3 regions of the Peribacillus sp. 05N428 genome follow, and region 3 is predicted to be linked to each of the others. Evidence: riboswitches for the same ligand, from Rfam matches in the RefSeq annotation. Region 3 holds a riboswitch; each other region holds the start of a gene.
The links. Region 3 has a riboswitch for cyclic di-AMP ahead of AC1DIV_RS10150 (APC family permease). Riboswitches for the same ligand answer to the same signal wherever they lie in the genome.
Positions count from the first base shown of each region.

Region 1: it holds a riboswitch for cyclic di-AMP, as region 3 does, so the genes downstream of both, AC1DIV_RS25370 (cation:dicarboxylate symporter family transporter) here and AC1DIV_RS10150 (APC family permease) in region 3, are expected to answer to the same signal.
Region 2: it holds a riboswitch for cyclic di-AMP, as region 3 does, so the genes downstream of both, AC1DIV_RS21200 (TrkH family potassium uptake protein) here and AC1DIV_RS10150 (APC family permease) in region 3, are expected to answer to the same signal.

Region 1 is NZ_JBFTMS010000045.1:7,601-11,893, forward strand. It holds gene AC1DIV_RS25365 (efflux RND transporter periplasmic adaptor subunit) at 1-1,119, shown strand, start outside; cyclic di-AMP (ydaO/yuaA leader) riboswitch at 1,318-1,465, shown strand; gene AC1DIV_RS25370 (cation:dicarboxylate symporter family transporter) at 1,639-2,901, shown strand; gene AC1DIV_RS25375 (hypothetical protein) at 2,925-3,104, opposite strand; gene AC1DIV_RS25380 (hypothetical protein) at 3,433-4,215, shown strand.
Region 2 is NZ_JBFTMS010000028.1:13,645-17,937, reverse strand. It holds gene AC1DIV_RS21210 (STAS domain-containing protein) at 1-481, shown strand, start outside; gene AC1DIV_RS21205 (potassium channel family protein) at 602-1,258, opposite strand; gene AC1DIV_RS21200 (TrkH family potassium uptake protein) at 1,282-2,607, opposite strand; cyclic di-AMP (ydaO/yuaA leader) riboswitch at 2,760-2,902, opposite strand; gene AC1DIV_RS21195 (hypothetical protein) at 3,232-3,423, shown strand; gene AC1DIV_RS21190 (MFS transporter) at 3,769-4,293, shown strand, end outside.
Region 3 is NZ_JBFTMS010000008.1:33,735-38,027, reverse strand. It holds gene AC1DIV_RS10160 (glycosyltransferase family 2 protein) at 1-709, shown strand, start outside; gene AC1DIV_RS10155 (GtrA family protein) at 669-1,124, shown strand; cyclic di-AMP (ydaO/yuaA leader) riboswitch at 1,483-1,628, shown strand; gene AC1DIV_RS10150 (APC family permease) at 1,766-3,592, shown strand.

The DNA.
Region 1 (4,293 bases), on a different contig from region 3:
ACAATTACGGATACTATTCAAACAAATGGGGTAATTAAACCAGTAGAAGAGTATGATATTTATTTTGATGCCAAGAAAAATGATTTTAAGAAATTCCTTGTAAAAGAAGGCGATGCGATTACGGCTGGCTCCTCGTTGTTTGAGTATACGACGACCGAACTTGATGCGCTTAAAGCGAATTTGGAAGCGGAGAAAACGGCCGCGGAGGGGGAAATTGCAGGGATTGAGGAATACATAGGGAAGTTGAGGTCTTATCAGGGGACCGTGATCAGTGAACCTGAAGCGGCAATTGATGAATCGGTGGAAAAGAACTTGAATATTGATATAACGACAAGCTCTTCAGATCTTATTAAAAGTAACATTGAGCAAGAAATGTACAAGCAGGAACTAGAAAAAAACAGGTTGGATGAAAAAGTGAAAATGCTTGATGCTAAATTAAGTTCGATTGAGGAGCAGTCCAATGCAATTGTAACGACGAGCGAGGCTGATGGTGTCGTTAAAAATATCAATAAAAACCTGAATAATCCCATTATATCCATTGTTTCGACAAATATGGCAATTGAAGGGGATTTCTCCGAAGAGGAAATGAAAAAGGCTGAAGTGGGCATGACTATAAAAGCAAGTTCCTCTGTTTCAAAAAAGGCATTGAAAGGGAAGATAGGCCGTATCCATTCCTATCCCGCTGAAGAGCCATCATTAAAAAAAAATAACAGATTTCCATTTCAGGCTTTAATCGAACCGGAAGGCGAAGAAACGGAACCTTTGTTAGTGGGATCGAAAGTGAATCTTACTGTAATAACCAATGAGAAAGCCGGTGTACCCTCCATTCCGATAGAGGCCGTACAATACCAAAAGCAGCCTTATATTTACAAGTTGACTAATAAAGGCCATGTGGATAAACATTACATTACAAAAGGTCTTAAGGCTGAAGGGAAGCAAGAAATCATAAAGGGACCGTCTGTAGGTGACGTCATCCTGCTGAAGCCGAATGCGGCAGTGAAGAACCATTCTTATTTTATTACCCCGATTCAATTTGAAAAAGTGAAAGCTGGAACTTATAAAAAATTCACCTCTAGGGAAAAAGTAAGATATCTGTTACTTGGCATTCTGGAAAAATAACCGCTTTTTTCACAAGAGAGGTGATGTTAAATTAGGAATTAATTATATCGATATAACTTATTTGATTAAAAATCGGGAAGCGTAATTATAGATACAACAGCCTTTAATGCAGAATATTCAGACATATTAAAAGATTTTTTCTAGAACTGATGCGAATAAATATTTACAGATTATCATTTTTAGTATAATATTTTATTATAAGTTAACTCGCTTAATCTTATTCCAAGAACGGGGGACCCATTTTTGTGGATTTTATCCGCTAGGGGTGAATTCAGAAATGAAAGGGCATTTGTGTTTCCAATTCCTAACCCGACAGCTAACCTCGTCAGCGTCTTTAAGGGAACATGTGTGAATATTCACGCCAATAAGAAATCGACACATGAAGTGTCTTTTTTTTCGGCGTAAAGACAGAGTTTTTCAAAAAAAGAAAAATTACTTTCTTTTTATTAGTATCTTGTTTCCCTTACCGAGACAAAAATGTTTTTGCATCAAAGACTTTATGGAAGGTGAGGAAAGTAAATGAAGAAATTCAAATTAAGTTTAGCTAGCCAAATTTTCATTGGTTTAATTCTAGGGATTATCGTTGGTGCCATTTTTTATGGTAATGAGTCGGCCCAAAGCTTTTTACAGCCATTCGGAGACATTTTCCTACGAATGATTAAAATGATCGTAGTGCCGATCATCGTATCCAGCCTTATCGTTGCAGTTGCCGGTGTAGGTGACTTGAAAGCGGTAGGAAAACTAGGTGCTAAATCATTATCATACTTTGTTGTCGTAACTATGATAGCGATTGCTGTTGGTTTAATTTCAGCGAATATCATCCAGCCTGGTGCTGGTGTGAATATGAATAACCTGGAACAAACTGATATCTCCACATATGTTGATACAGCAGAAACTAAGCAGCATGAATCGTTCGTAGATACACTTGTACACATCGTGCCATCCAATCCAGTTAAAGCCATGGTAGAAGGCGATATGCTAGCGATAATTTTCTTCTCCGTGTTGTTTGGACTAAGTATTGCGGCCATCGGTGAAAAGGGTAAACCAGTATTCCGTTTCTTCCAAGGTGTAGCTGAAGGAATGTTCTACCTAACTAACATGGTCATGAAATTCGCTCCTATCGGTGTATTTGCACTAATCGGTGTGACTATCTCCAAGTTCGGTTTGGAATCTTTAATTCCATTAGGAAAGTTAGCGCTTTCTGTTTACGGAACAATGATCTTCTTTGTAATTGTCATTCTGGGTCTTATTGCAAAATTTGTAGGATTCAATATCTTTACTTTGATTAAACTTCTAAAAGAAGAATTGATTCTTGCTTTCTCTACTGCAAGTTCAGAAGCGGTTCTTCCGAAAATCATGGAAAAAATGGAGAAAGCGGGATGTCCGAAACATATTGCTACATTTGTTATTCCGACTGGATACTCCTTTAACCTTGATGGTTCTACATTATACCAAGCGTTAGCAGCTATCTTCATCGCTCAAATGTATGGAATCGATTTAAGCATGTATGAGCAAATCACGCTAATGCTAGTGTTAATGATCACATCCAAAGGGATTGCGGGTGTACCAGGTGTATCTTTCGTAGTTCTTTTAGCGACATTGGGAACTGTCGGTATTCCTATTGAAGGTCTTGCATTTATTGCCGGTATCGACCGTATTCTTGATATGGGACGTACAGTGGTAAACGTTATTGGTAATTCACTTGCGGCAATCGTTATCTCTAAATGGGAAGGTCAATTCAACCCTCCTTCCAAAAAAGAACTAGAACAACAAGTTTCTTGATACAAAAAATCCAGAGTGAAATGTCACTCTGGATTTTTTTTTATTGAATGAAAAAGCGCTTCCTTAATTTTTCTCGATGACTGTAAAACTCTGCTTCCTTCAGGTGTTATGGAGGGAACTACTTCTTGACGCGTCTTCCCGGATGTCAAAATACCCCCAAATTCATAAAGCCTTTCATCTTGTTTACCCCAAAACCAAATCATTTCCTCTTCCTCCCAGAAGGTCATGTGTTGTGAAATGAAACTACCTTCAGGCTTAAAAATACGTTGATTTGACTAATGTCGGGTATTTTGCGCTGGGGATCATCAGCATAAAGGGGAGCGGCCACATGAAATGAGTGAATGAATGATAAAACCATTCATGATCCATTCTTCGAATTCTATATTTTTTCCTATTGGTTAAAATGGATTTTGATTCATGTTATTTAAACGATGCAGATGATGATTAATATTGGGGTTATATAACTTACGTGAAACTCCAAAAGTTTGATAAAATAACATTATTGATTGAGAGCTCGGAGGGGGTCAGGTTATGAAGAATGATAGCAATGATATCTTATACATGTATATGCAGGCTTCCGAACGGTTTGTCCTTTTTAATGGACTCAATTTTCGTGAATTCGTCAATTCGCTTCCGTATACCTTGGATTCGATCTTATTATTGAAACATCAATTCGATGGTGGGGAATACAATTTGAATGTCCTGCTTGAGAGCGCTTCATCTGAAGCTATTGCGAAGCTCGTTAAAGAAAATGTCCGGGCATATGGAGATTTCTGTTGGATCGATTTTGAAGAAACGGAAGGGCTGGATGAATTGGATGGAAGGGAAATAGCGGAACTTTTATATTTAGGACATGCTAAAACCCATCTGGATCCCCCGTTTTTCCGTAAATTGAATAACCAATTTGTGTACCTTGCCCAGGATGATGGCTGGTTCAATAAAATTTATTTTCGTTCTCTTTCGACATATTATATGATGTTAGGAAGTCTGATTCCGCTAAAGCTGGAGCCATTAAAAGTAGAGAGGACGTGGCTTGGAATCAGAAAGAAAAAAGAGCTGACGGCGATTCCTGCAGAAATCATTGCTTCTTTGGCTCATATTCTGGCAGAGGGGCTCGTTTTTTCCTTTCGGGATGTTAAGTATACTAGAACGAAAATTGAGATACCGGCATGGGTCGTAGGGGATTATTTAAACATGGATGAGATGCATGATTCCTTTTCGGATAGAGATAGTAAGGAGCCCGATGCATTTATTATCTTCAATCGAAAAGAGAAGATTTGGGAAAGTGTTATTAAAAATACACCATCCTCCTAATTTTATTTGAATTCCTTGAACTTTTTAGGTGTAAGACTTACCGTCTCATGCATAAGAGATAAGAGAGGGTGTGGCGGT
Region 2 (4,293 bases), on a different contig from region 3:
ATATACACAGGAGGAAATAAACTCCTGGTATCGGATAGTGGTGAAGGTGATCAGTGAAGTGATGGAGCGGTTTACGGAAGCGAATCATAGGTATGCCAATAAAATTATGAAAGCCCAACAGGCAACGATCGATGAATTGAGCACACCCATCATTTCCCTTAAAGATAACACGGCATTGCTTCCCCTGATAGGAGATATTGACACGGCGAGGGGCATGTCCTTGCTTGAAAACACCTTACAAAAGTGCGCTGAAAAAAATGTCACCAGACTTTTCATTGACCTATCCGGCGTTCATGCAATAGATAGCGGATCCGCACACCAGCTGTCTCAATTGATTGAATCCTTGCATTTGATCGGAATTCAAACAACCCTTTCAGGACTTCGGCCGGAAATAGCCATGACTGCCGTTAAGCTTCAACTTCCTTTTGATAAAGTGACGATAAAGTCTACTCTTGCCCAAGCGATCAGTACGAAAAAATAATACATACATATCCAGGGCACGGGCATGTTCGTTATAAATTTCATCGAGAAGACCTCCTTATGGCGGTCTTCTCGTATGTATTAGCCTTCAAAAGGAGCAAGAGCCGGAACCTGCCGGATTTTATTCAATATTGGCAAAGACGGCCAGATCTTCTTTATTGCCAACCACTAAAAGCATATCTTTTTCATGGATATCCTGATCCGGTGACGGTGCTATGATAATTTCTCCATTACTCACGATGGCAATGACGCTGATATTATATTTTGCCCGTAAATCAAGCTCCCTGAGGCTTTTTCCCTTCATGCTCATGGGGAGGATGATTTCCTCGATATTGTATTCTTTAGAAAGCTCTATATAGTTCAGCATATTAGGGGAAAGGAGCTGATTCGCGACCCGTTCCCCCATATCCCTCTCAGGATAGATGACCCAGTCGGCACCGACTTTTGTGAGCACCTGACCGTGATTTTTATTAAGTGCTTTGGCAATGACCTTTTTGATCCCAAGCTCTTTTAAAAGCAAGGTAGTTAAAATGCTCGATTGCATGTCATTTCCGATGGCTACGATGACACAATCGAAATTACGGATTCCGATTGCTTTCAATGTCTCTTCTTCGGTCGTATCCGCCATGACTGCATGGGTAACGTTCAGTTCCGCATTCTCGACTCTTTCCTCGTTCACATCAATACCCAAAACCTCTTGGCCTGCCGTATATAATCTATGGGCCACACTGGTTCCAAATCTGCCTAAACCTATCACGGCGTATTGTCGTTTTCCCATCTTTTACACTCCTTCATTCATTATTAACCAATCATGATTTTCCCTTTTGGACGTCGGAACGGATCTGGCTTGCGCCTCATGGCGATAGCAAAGGCAAAAGTCAAAGGACCAACACGGCCTGCAAACATCGTGAAAATGATGAGCATCCGGCCGACCGGTGATAATTCCGGGGTCAAACCCATTGAAAGTCCCACGGTGGCGAAAGCTGAAGTGGCTTCGAACAAAATCATCAAAAAGTCAGTTCCACTTTCAGTGATGGTCAGCAGAATGGAGATGATGGAAACCACGAATACACCAATGAATGTAACGGATAATGCTTTAAAAATCGTTTCACTCACGATGCGGTGGCGGAACAAGACCACATCACCCTTACCTTTGATCTGTGACCAAACCGTTCCGGCAATCGTCGCCAATGTCGTCGTTTTAATCCCGCCGCCAGTCGATCCGGGTGATGCCCCAACGAACATCAAGAAAATGATGAGCAGTAATGCAGGCTGAGTTAAATCAGGGATATTCAGCGTGTTGGAGCCTGCCGTCCGTGGTGATACCGATTGAAATAAAGACGACAGCATTTTACCCATGAAAGATAAAGGCTGCAATGTCTTGGCATTGCCGTACTCGAATAAAAAGATTAAAATCGCGCCGGCAATCGTAAGGGTCAAGCTAGTCGTCAGAACGATCTTCGTATGTACGGATAAACGATGTGTATTCCGATATTCGTATAGTTCATTCATCACGATAAAGCCTATCCCGCCAAACGTGATGAGGAAGGCAACGGTAAGGGTTACGAATGGATCCGATACATATGGGGTCAAACTCCTGAATTCCCCCATTAAATCAAAGCCGGCATTATTGAAATTCGAGACGGAATGAAAAACACCGTAATAGATCGCCTTGCCGGTTGGCATGTCAAAAGAAAAGCGAATCGATAAGATAAGGGCACCCATGCCCTCAATGATGGCCGTGAAAATTAAAAGCCGTTTCACTAATCTGACTACACCCGCCATGGATAGATTATTTAACGACTCCTGCAGAACTAACCTGCCTTTTAAAGAAATCTTTTTGCCTAATAATAAAAAGAAAAATGTCGCAAATGTCATGAACCCTAAGCCGCCTACCTGAATCAGTGTTAAGATGACCAACTCACCAAAAGTGGTGAAGGTCGATCCCGTATCCACAACGACCAGTCCTGTTACACATGTAGCGGAAGTCGAGGTGAATAAAGCATCCAGAAAAGAAAGACCATGGCCATTTTCTGTGGAAATCGGCAGGGTCAATAAATAGGCCCCGATAAGGATCAGGATGGCAAAGCCGAGTACAAGTATTTTTGGCGGATCCAATTTTGTCATTCTCAAATGATCATCCCTACTGTATGACTTTTAATCATCAATCTGCTTTTCGAATCTTTTTAAAGGCATAATAAAAAGACCTGCGAAAACATCGAATAGCTGTATTGCTACAAAAAGCGTGCAAAAAAAGCTTCCGAAATAGGCGGTCTTATGACCTCCTTCGCTTTAGCCGACGAAGTTAGCTGACGGGTAGGATGGCGAAAGAGCTGATCTCATCCCTTCTGCAAGGCAGAATTAACCCCAAATGATTGGGTCCTCCGTACTCATTTTCCATGAGTTTTGGCCGAAATGCATTAAATTGATAAACGTATTCTACTCCCATCATTTAGCAGTTGTAAACCCCTAAATCGTAAAAAAATATTTCTTTAACAAAACTGAAAATTTACGTTTTATTTACATTTAAAAAACGTATTGACAAATATTAGTTAGCACATTATGATAGGTTCGATTAATCCAATTATGATAACCGGCATCGATGTACTTTATTCAATAATTTCAAGCAGAACATGCTATTGCCAATCAAAATTTGTAATAGATATATTATGTTTCTTTTGTAAAAGATAAAGGAAAAAGCAGTACATTATTAGTTAAATTCAATACATTTTATTAAAAAGGCGGGCAATTATGGAGAAGACGTTCAATAGATATGTTATTAATGCTACAGGCAAGGGTGGCCAAACATATTTAACACAATGCCAGGATAAAGATGCACTAAGGAAATGGATAGCCGATCATGAGGATCAAATCATCATGAATGAATTAAGGATAACGGATAAGAAAAAGAATCCGTTTTTAAAATTGTTTTCCCCAAGGTAAATCAACTGATTCCAACATTCATTAGCGGTATTCAATTATTGTAATCCCTGTGTTCTATCCAGGAACGGTGAGCGAAAAATCCATATCTTGTTTTGCTTTTAAACTCATTTATTTTGAATGAGTTTTTTTGCTTTATTTACAGCATTTAACCATTAATGTTAAAATTTAGTAATACCTAATGTGGACGTAAAGAAAAGTAAAATGAAATAATCACTTTCCGAGAGCAGCCGAGGATTGTTGGGGATGTATGGTGACACATGAAGGTGGCATCGCAAATTGACCTCGTCCCGAGAAGCATTGCTTTGGGGACGGGGTTTTTATTGTTCGGTCAAAGGGGGAGAAGCGATGACATTAAAAAATGCATTGGTATCCTGGAAATACCCTTCCATTCTTTTGTGCGGAATAGGTATCTCCAACTTCGGTTCTTGGGTGTATTTCATTGCCCTTAATTTAATCGTTCTGGATATGACTGGTTCAGCCTTGGCGGTAGCTGGACTTTATATCGTTAAACCGATGGCTGCCATATTTACGAATGTGTGGGCAGGGAGCGTGATCGACCGGATAAATAAGCGGAACCTGATGGCGGCACTTGACCTATTTCGCATGGTATTCATAGTCTTGCTGCCTTGGACTTCTTCTATTTGGGTCATGTATTCCCTTGTCTTCGTGATCAATATGGCAGGGGCCATGTTCGGAACAGCATCTAGGTCGTATATAACAAAATTAATACCCATTGAACAGAGGAAACGATTTAATTCATTACGAAGCTTAATGGATTCTGGAGCTTTTTTGATTGGACCGGCGCTAGCGGGTATCCTTTTCTTGATCGGTACGCCCGTTTTAGCGATTTATATTAACGCGGCTGCCTTA
Region 3 (4,293 bases):
TTTACAGGATGATATTCAAGTCATCCCGGAATTCATTCGGAAATTCAATGAAGGATGTGAAATCGTATATGGTGTCCGCCAGAAAAGGGACCTTGATTCATTCTTTAAACGAACATCTGCAACAGGTTTTTATAAATTGATGAACAAGATGGGGGTCAACCTTGTCTATAATCATGCCGATTTCCGGCTAATGAGCAAAAGGGCGATCACGGAGTTGGAACGTTTTGATGAAACGAATCTTTTTTTGCGGGGGATTGTACCGCTCATTGGGTTTAAGACGGACTCTGTTTATTATGACCGTAAAGAAAGATTGGCTGGGGAAACGAAATATCCATTTAAGAAGATGGTTGCTTTTGCGCTTGATGGCATTACTTCTTTTTCAGTTACACCGATCCGGCTGGTATTATGGCTAGGATGTCTTTCCTTTTTCATTAGCTTACTCTTTGGGTCTTACTTTTTATGGTTGAAATTTTATGGGCAGACCGAAACTGGATGGACCTCATTGATCACCTCCATATGGTTGATCGGTGGACTACAGTTGATTGCTGTCGGCTTGATTGGGGAGTATATAGGTAAAATCTATAATGAATCCAAACGCCGACCTAAATATATTGTTGATCTTGATCTATTTAATCCGCTCGATTTAAAAAAACGGGAGCAACTAGACAATGAACGGAACAGTATTGAAAAACTATCTAAAACAAACTAACTCCTTTATCCGCTTTTTATTGGTTGGAATAGTCAATACAGCGGTTGGACTTTCCATCATGCTTTTTCTCATGAATGTTCTTGAATTATCTTACTGGATCTCCACCTTTATCGGCAATGGTACGGGAGCTATAACGAGTTTTCTTTTGAACAGGACTTTTACCTTTAAAAGCGATATAGAATGGCGTCGAGGAGTTGCCCGTTTCTTTTGCGTCATCCTGATTTGTTATTCCGCCGCTTATTCTATAGGCCAAGCCATTGCAGAATCACTGGAAGGAACCGTTCATTTATCCATACAACAAAATTTGGCTGTTCTGATAGGAACAATTTTTTATACAGTGCTTAACTATCTTGGCCAGAAATACTTTGTCTTTAAAAAAAGCAATTTGAGGCCAATTCAAGAAGGAAGGAACTGATTAGCGTAGATCAGTGGAATAATGCCCCCGATTGGACGGGAATTAATAATGGAATCGGAAAGAGAAAATTCTGATTTAATGACTATCCAAGCTGGGGCAGATCTGTTTTACTTGATCCATCACGTTTCATGTGGTGATCATTTTTCCTTTTTGGAAATGTATCTTTTGTTCATTGTCCTCTTTAATATCCCTTTTAGACGTTTACTTTCCTCCTTTACTACCTTCGAATCATGTGTATGCATGACTTTTGTTATATAAGTCAAGAATAAAGCCTCGTTTATAAATAATAATTCTATTTCTGTGCAAAATTTTCATTTACTTTTCCATTTCACGGGAGTATGATAATCAACAGTTTCATATTTCTAAATCGCTTAAACCTTATGGTGCGGGGGACCCGTTATTGGGATTGTTTTTACAATCCAAGGGGTGAATCCTTTAAAAGGTAGGGCTACTCTTAGGTCCGAATCCGACAGCTAACCTCGTAAGCGTTATATGAGAAGGAAGGTGGAGCTTGTTAGACAAAAAAATTGATGTCTACAGGTCTATTTAGCTATGACTTGTAGGCATTTTTGTGTTCCGTCTCGTTTTTTGCTACAGCTGGGAAACATAAACTTATAAATTAAACTGGTGGTGAATTCTTAATGTTATCTTCTATAAAGAGGTTCTTGATCGGGAGACCTTTAAAATCGAATGCACTTGGTGAACAAAAGCTTAATAAAACAAAGGCGTTGGCGATATTATCTTCCGATGCTTTGTCTTCGGTTGCATATGGGCCGGAGCAAATATTGATTGTCCTGATCACGGTCGGTGCTGCGGCATTCTGGTATTCAATCCCCATCGCGATTGGAGTATTGATCCTGTTAACCGCTTTGATTTTGTCCTACAGACAAATCATTTTCGCTTATCCACATGGCGGGGGAGCCTATGTGGTTTCAAAAAACAATTTAGGTGTCAATCCAGGGTTGATAGCTGGAGGATCCTTATTGGTCGATTATATATTAACTGTCGCGGTAAGTGTTTCTGCTGGTACGGATGCCATCACGTCCGCTTTTCCCGGCCTGCATGATTATAATGTCCTCATAGCCATTATTTTCGTCATCCTACTTACTATCTTGAATCTTAGGGGGGTTACGGAATCGGCCTCTGTCTTGGCCTATCCGGTGTACCTATTCGTTTTAGCCTTGTTCATCTTGATTGGGGTTGGAATTTACAAGATTCTGACGGGAGGAGTCTCACCGGAATTGCATACGTCAATCGGGACTCCGGTAGCCGGCATCAGTTTATTTATACTGCTAAGAGCATTTGCATCAGGAAGCTCCGCATTGACAGGAGTCGAAGCGATTTCCAATGCAATCCCGAACTTTAAAGATCCAGCACCGAATAATGCTGCGAAAACATTAGTAGCGATGGGTTCCTTACTAGCTGTTTTGTTTTCGGGAATCGTATTCTTAGCCTATTATTTAAGCATTGTTCCTAGCGCAGAGGTAACGGTCGTCTCCCAGATTGCTGAAGGGATCTTTGGACGGAATTTCATGTATTTCTTCATTCAAGGTACAACTGCATTGATCTTGATACTTGCGGCAAATACTGGATATTCGGCTTTCCCTTTGCTTGCGGTAAATCTGGCGAAGGATAAATTCATACCAAGGGCGTTTACGATCAGAGGGGACCGTTTAGGGTATTCCAATGGAATTATCATACTTGGACTTGCATCCATCATCTTGATAGTCGCATTTGAAGGACATACGGAAAATCTCATTCCGCTTTATGCGGTTGGTGTATTCATCCCATTTACTTTATCCCAGACAGGGATGATTGTTAAATGGATTCGCGAAAAGCCAAAAGGCTGGATGATGAAATTAACCATTAATTCAATTGGTGCCATAATTAGCTTTATCGTCACGATGATATTCTTTTTAACCAAATTTAGTCAGGTTTGGCCTGTTTTGATTTTTTTACCTATCATCATTTTAATTTTTCATCGAATTAGAAATCATTATGAAGCAGTTGGAGACCAACTAAGGATTACAACATGTGAGCCGATCTTACCAATTGAAGGAAATATCATCATTGTACCTGTTGCGGGTATAACTCATGTGGTTGAGAACTCTTTAAATTATGCGAAATCTCTATCTGCACATCAGGTCATTGCCGTTTATGTCGCTTTTGAAAGAGATGATGAAAAGAAATTCGAAGAAAAATGGAAAAAATGGCAGCCGGATGTAAGGCTCGTTACACTGAATTCTTATTACAGAAGTATCATTCAGCCACTAACTAAATTTGTGGATACAGTAGAACATAAGGCTAGTGAATCCAATTATAAAGTTACGGTGATCATCCCCCAATTCATTCCGAAGAAGGGCTGGCACAATATACTTCATAACCAATCAAGTTTACTGATTCGCGCTTACTTACTTTATAAAAGAAATGTGGTTGTTACGACAGTGCCATATCATTTAAAGAAGTAAGTTCCATATCTTATAGAACAGAATGTAGACAAATTCGATTTTCATCGAGTTTGTCTACATTTTTTTCTTTTTAAAAAAGTTGCAGTTGGTATCAGGAAATCCGTTACTTTCCGTCGATACTCTGCCAAGCCTCCTTGCCGAAAGCGTCTGTGGTGTCTTGGCTAGTCAGTTATCCGCGTGAGTGCCGCTAATTTCTTCAATCCATTAAGGATTATAAAACAGTAAAAACCATTGATAACCAAGTCTAATTAAAAGTTTTGATTCCGGTTCCATCTGAATTATAAAACAAAGTTGATTGGAACGTAAGGTGCGAGACTCCTGCGGGAAAAGCGTGTCCAAGTGAGACCCCGCAGGCGCATAGGCGCCGAGGAGGCTCACGGACCGCCCGCGGAAAGCGAGTGCCTGGAGTGGAAATCAACGTTGCAGTTGGTATCAGGAAATCCGTTCCTTCCCGCCAACAGTCTGCCAAGCCTCCTCCCGCAATCATCTGTGGTATTGACCATTCCGAACTCTTTTGTTTATAAACTGTGCGAGCCTTGACTACGGTTTGCTTTTTTTATTTTCACAGTTCTGTAAGTTGGATATTGTTTTAAATCTTTCAGTCAAAAGGGATTTGGAAATACTTGTCGAAAATTATAAAAACAACGCTCATATTGATAATGGCCAGGGGTGGGAAGAATGATGAACGGCTCTCCTGACCC